2 regions of the Geotoga petraea genome follow, and region 2 is predicted to be linked to the other one. Evidence: riboswitches for the same ligand, from Rfam matches in the RefSeq annotation. Region 2 holds a riboswitch; the other holds the start of a gene.
The links. Region 2 has a riboswitch for lysine ahead of BLS00_RS02290 (Na+/H+ antiporter NhaC family protein). Riboswitches for the same ligand answer to the same signal wherever they lie in the genome.
Positions count from the first base shown of each region.

Region 1: another riboswitch for lysine. It lies ahead of BLS00_RS07040 (aspartate-semialdehyde dehydrogenase); the one in region 2 lies ahead of BLS00_RS02290 (Na+/H+ antiporter NhaC family protein).

Region 1 covers NZ_FMYV01000005.1:125,415-128,625, reverse strand. Annotated here, with positions in the region: gene BLS00_RS07045 (5'-nucleotidase C-terminal domain-containing protein) at 1-1,491, shown strand, start outside; lysine riboswitch at 1,559-1,728, shown strand; gene BLS00_RS07040 (aspartate-semialdehyde dehydrogenase) at 1,799-2,770, shown strand; gene lysA (diaminopimelate decarboxylase) at 2,767-3,211, shown strand, end outside.
Region 2 covers NZ_FMYV01000001.1:466,349-469,559, forward strand. Annotated here, with positions in the region: gene BLS00_RS02290 (Na+/H+ antiporter NhaC family protein) at 1-1,166, opposite strand, end outside; lysine riboswitch at 1,242-1,413, opposite strand; gene BLS00_RS02295 (MBL fold metallo-hydrolase) at 1,560-2,477, shown strand; gene BLS00_RS02300 (DUF4438 domain-containing protein) at 2,550-3,211, opposite strand, start outside.

The DNA of each region.
Region 1 (3,211 bases), on a different contig from region 2:
TTGGCGAAATTAATAGAAGAACAGGTTGAAGAAGAAGATATTCTTATAAATTTGGGTGATACTTTTTCAAAAAATAGCGACAAAGAAATGGTAAACGCTATTTTTGAATCTTTTGAAGATCTAAACTACGATTTGTGGATAACTTCTAAAAATGATTTTAATGTTATAAAAGGTTTTGATTTAAAATTAGATTTATTGTTAACCCCACATGCTACAAAATCTTTTAAAAACATTGTTTTTGGAAATGAAGTAGAAGAGATTATCTCTTCGGAAGATATTCAAATTTTAGTTGAAAGGTTTGAGGACAAAAATAGATTCATTATAAATAACAAGTATACTGATTCATCAAGAGAATTTATTATAAATAACTCTTCTGAAACACTTTTTAATATATATTACAACATAAAAAAAGATGAAGCAACAATTAACAAGATCCCTGTAAAAAATGACGATAGAGTTATACTACCATTACATAGAATAGAAGAAATTTTTATTCAATATCATGAAAATTCTTTAGAGAGCTTAACGAAAATTATAGGGGAAGTTGTTAATCAAGACTTTTTTTATGAAAAAGGGTTAGATCAAATAGATAGTTATTGGTTAAAACCAACAAAAATTACCGATTTTATCAATGAAGTTCAGCTATACTATGCAAATCAAATCTTTGAAAAAGAAATAAAAATATCTTCAACCCCTATATATACTGAAAATTTAGAAATAAATAACGAGATATCTAAAAGGTACATAAACAAATTCTACCCAAAGAAAAATACTTTATATATAGTTGAAATGACTGGTAAACAGCTAAAAGATTATTTAGAATGGTCTGTTGAATTTTACGACACCTATAAAAAAGAGCATTTAACAATAACTCGCTCAAGTAAAGATCATGAGCTTTACGATATTTTCAAAGGAATAAATTATAGAATAGATATTAGTAAAGAATATGGAAACAGAATTGTAGATTTGACAGATTATGGAAGCAACACTATATATGATCAAGAAAAATACTTATTGGTTACTAATTCAGAAAGAGCAGAAAACGAATTTAGTAAGAATGGAGAAATATTCACTGAAGAATTACCTAAGGTGGTTTTGAGCTCTAAAGATGTTGAAAAATACAAAAATTATTATATACCAGATTTTATAGAGGATTATATAATAAACGTTAAAAATGGTATATTAAAAGAGTTCCCAGATCAAAATTGGGAAATCATTGGAACAAACTGGAATAAGATTCACAGAATTAAAGCGGAAAAGATATTCAATGATGGCAGCTTAACTATAGACAACACAGTACCTTTAACTTACAATGATATAAAAGATATGGCAGAACAAATTACTCTGAAATATTCTGTAGAGTCTGGTGATTGGCTTTTAAAGATATCAAGAATATACGGGGTAGATTATAAGTCTATTGCTGAGAAAAACAACATAGAAAATCCTGATTTGATATTTCCAAACCAAGTGTTTGTAATTCCAGAAAATTGAATTTTAACAATAAGTTTATTTTTAGTTAATTTTAAAATGTTATTTTAAATATAAGTAAATAGTTAGTATTACGAACGGAGGCGCAACTGAAAAGAGTAACATATCTGAGCTTGAGGAAGCTATGAAGATATGTGAAAGGTAAAGTTGCCGAAGGAAAGAGAAACTCAAAACTCTTTTCTGGGAGTACAGATAATACCTGTACTACTGTCACGTTTTACGTGGAGAGCCGTCAAAATGATAATAAATATAATTTATTATAAACTCTCCTTTTTAATAGGGGAGTTTTTTATTTTTCGGAGGTGTAACTATGAAAGTAGCAGTAGTAGGTGCAACAGGAGAAGTTGGTAGAAAAATAGTAGATGAGTTATCAGATCTGAATTTAAAGGACTTAGATTTGTATGCAAGCAAAAAAAGTGAGGGAGAAATTCTTGAATACAATGATAGAGAATTAGTAGTTAAAGAACTGAAAGAAGAATCCATGAAAAAAGAATATGATTATGTTCTTTTTTCGGCTGGTGGAGACATATCAAGTCGCTTTGCTCCAATTGCTGCAGATAGCGGTAGCGTGGTTATAGATAATTCATCAGCATTTAGGATGGAAAAGGAAATCCCTCTGGTTGTACCAGAGATAAACAGTCATAAGTTAAAAGGTTATGGAGGGATTATAGCAAACCCAAACTGTTCGACAATTCAAATGCTTTTGGCTTTGAATAACGTTCAGAGAGAGTTAAAAATAGAGGAAATCAATGTTTCTACTTACCAAGCTGTATCTGGAGCTGGAAACAAAGGAATTCAAGAATTAATTTCTCAAGAAAAAGGACACAAAGTTTCAAAACATTTTGAAAAGGAAATTCATAGAAACGTAATTCCAAAAATTGGTGATTATGAAGAAAATGGATTCACAACAGAAGAAATGAAAATGGTTAATGAAACTATAAAAATATACGAAGACGATGAAATAATAGTCATTCCAACCGCAGTTAGAGTTCCGGTAGTTTATGGTCATTCAGAATCCATAACTTTTAAGACAAAAAAAAGTACAAATATTCAATTAGTTGAGGATTTAATAGCAAATTCAGAAAATGTTGTGTTTAATAATGAAATTATAACTCCACTGGAAATTGAAAACGATAAAATGACTTATGTATCACGGTTGAGACAGTTAAACGAAAGAACATTTTTAATTTGGGTCATGGCGAACAACGTTAGAGTTGGTGCAGCAACAAATGCTGTAAGAATAATGAAAAAACACATTGAAATAAATGGAGTAGATTTATGAAAGATGTAAGCATCCCAAAAGATGTTCTGTCTGAAATAGCAAATAAAAATGGAACACCTTTCAACATTTACGATGAAAGTACTATATTAAGTAAAATAGATAAGCTAAAAAATGCTTTTGTTTGGGCTGATTACAAGCAATTTTTTGCCATTAAAGCGAATCCTAACCCACACATACTAAAAATAATGAAAGAAAATAAATGTGGAGTCGACGCAGCATCTATTAATGAGATAAAATTAGCAATAGATTCAGGGTTTGAAGGTAAAGACATCATGTTCACTTCAAACCTTACAACATTGGAAGAATACGAATTTGCAATTAAAAACAACTGTATAATAAATATCGATTGGTATGAAGATATTTTTGAACTTTTTGAAAAAAAGATGACCCCAAAAAAAATAAGTTTTAGATTAAATCCAGGTGGCGTTAAAAACAAGATAA
Region 2 (3,211 bases):
TCTATAGGGAAATTATCACTTGCTAAGCTAACTAAATACTCTCCAGTCTTTAGATCACCCCTTATAATTGCCCCAATAGTCCAAGCAAGAATAAGTATTTCTAATGCAGGAAGCATCATTTTAAACCCTTTCCAAGCCAATTCTGGAATCTCTTTTAGGTTAATGGTTTTTCTTATAGTAAACCAAGATAATGTAAAAATCAAAGTAATCACCCCACCCCAAAAGAGTGCAAAAGCAGAATTCATATTTTCAAAAGCAACTGCCAAGTTATTTTCTCCACCGAAGAGAGCATAACCGCCTGTGTATAACATAAACATTATTATTGAAAAGATCAAAATTACAATAGGTAAAACTAAATCAATTACCTTTCCTTTTGAATCAGGTTCAACATCGTTTTGTATGTTGTTTGCTACTTTTTTATCTGAATTGAATAAATCTCCCTCTGAAACAGCTATAAATTCATGTTCATACATAGGACCATAATCATAGTTTTTCCAAATAATCATAATAACCATAAATATTGTTAATATAGCATATGAATTAAAGAAAATTGATGATAAAAATACATTATAAGGATTTAAATTAGCTAAAACTCCGGAGCCAACTCCAGATTGCGTTAATTGTGAAATAACTTCTGCTACCCAACTTGAAATGGGTGCTAATATGCATATTGGAGCAGCAGTAGAATCTATAATATAAGCCAATTTTGCCCTTGAAACATTGTATTTATCAGTAACTGGTTTCATAACAGTACCAACTGTTAATGAATTAAAGTAATCATCTAAAAATATCAAAACACCAAGAATAAATGTAGAAAAAGAAGCTCCTTTTCTAGTTTTAATTTTTTTTGATGCCCAGTTTCCGTAAGCAACTGCACCGCCAGCTCTTGATATTAACGCTACCATAAAACCGAGAATTACTAAAAATAATAGAATGAATAAATTCCAGCTTTCATTAAAAGATTCTAAAGATCTTAAATTTGAAAACTCAACATTTTCCCAAATCAAATTGACTATTTTAACAGCTGCCTCCCAAATATGCCCCTGAGTTACTATCAATGCACCAGTTACAATTCCAGCAAAAAGAGAAATTAAAACTTTTTTTGTTAAGAATGCCAATCCAATTGCAACTAATGGTGGTAATAATGACCAAATTCCATAATCCATAAAAACAACTCCTCATATTTAGATTAATAAAAAAATGCGCTTCTCGGTGGAGAAGCGCACAATATTTTTTATTGTGTGGCAAACGGCACTCCACATTATAATGTGACAGTCGTAAAGATATTATCCCTACGCCCAGAAAACAACAATTGAGGTTGCTATTTTCTTCGGCAACTTTACCTTTCATCTTTCAATTTCCTCAAAAATAAAGAAAAGATTACTAATTAAAGCTGCAGCCTCCGTTTTGACAAAAATATTCACTTAATCGAAAATAGTATATCATAATAAGTTCTTATAATATTTAATTATATGTAAAAATAAACAAAAAATATCCTTGCAATTATATCTCTTTGTTAGGTATAATAAGATGTTATGATGCTTAAAAGAGGTGAGATTATGAAAGTTACTGAAATAGGTAGTAGGGGTTTAATGTTTGATTTTGAAGACGGGGAAACAACATTAGGCCAAACAATAGTTTATTTGATCAAAGGAGAGAAATATTTTTTCTTATGTGATACTCAAACGGGTTCTAAGCCCATGAGTTTAGTAAAAGATTATATAGAAGAAGAATTGAAAAATAAACAGTTGATTATTTTTAATTCTCATTATCACTGGGATCATATTTGGGGTAATGATTTTTTTGAAGATTCAATCATAGTCTCTCATTCAAAAGCAAGGGATAATATGATTGAAAATGCTGAAAAAGAGTTAAAAGAAAATTCAAAATTTGTTGAAGGCAAAATAAAAATAAAATATCCCGACATAACATTTGATAAAAAACTCTCTTTTGAAGATGAAGGTGTAGAGTTCATATACGCTCCAGGTCACACTTCTGGACATGCAATTTGTTATGACAAAAAAGAAAAAATAGTTTTTGTTGGTGATTTGGTTGAAGAACCAATCCCAATGTTGTTGGATAAAGACTTAGATGCATTTAGAAACTCTTTAGAGTACATTTTAACAATGAATGCGAATACCTATGTAACCACACATTCTTATATAGCTTCTGAAGAAATGGTCAATGTGAATCTACAATATGTAAAAGCGGTAATAGACAATAAAAAAACCCCAGAAAAAATATTAAAAAATTATCCAGATATTGAAACATTAGACAAGTTCAACAGAAATAATGTGATGATATTGAAATATGAAAATATTTTGAAAAATTCCAATAACAACTTTGATGGTGATAGATTTAGAGAAGAATTATACAAAGAAATGAAAATAGATAAATCTAAATACGATAGCACAGTAGAAATGATAGCTTCTATAGATAAAGACAAGTTAGAGAAAAAATTAAAAGAAAAGGTATAAAAAATCTACATTTTTAGCTTTCAATGGCTATACATAAATAATAAAAAAAGAAGGGAATTTATCCCTTCTTTTTTATACTTTAACGTATTTTTTTATATTAGATTCAGAATCAATTTTAGCTTCTATTAAAGATTTTTTACTTGTCATAATAGTTGTAACACCCGGGCCATGGCCCGCTTTTATACAATTGGAATGTACAATAACCCCTATAGAAACAGCACCTTTCAAATAAGTCCTACCATAAGAATTATCATGGTTTTCTATCATTACTAAATCACCGAAATTCAATTTATCTATACCAAGCCTTTTTATCTCTTCTTCATCAGAAGTCATAATGTCATAATCTCCGTTATAAGCACTAGCGCTTCCAACACCTGATCCCATTAAATGTGCAGGCACTTTACAAGCTACAGGAACAATTAATTTACCATCTTTTTCTTCTATTGGGATATTTTCAAATAAACCCGGATCTACATTCATGACTTTTATTTCAGGGTAGTAATCTGTCAAACGCAGTCCTTGACCAAAAGATCTAACTAATATCTTATCATCAATAGCCATCAAAAACATTTCTTCTTTATCAAAGTCAATTAAAGTATGTTCAATTCCACCATGGGAACCAGTTACAAAACCTTCTGCCCCTTTTGCCTCTCCTGAAACCACAATTGCTTTATTACCTATACAAGCCAAATTCATCAGAGCATCATTTTCTATTTTTTCTTCATTTCTTATTG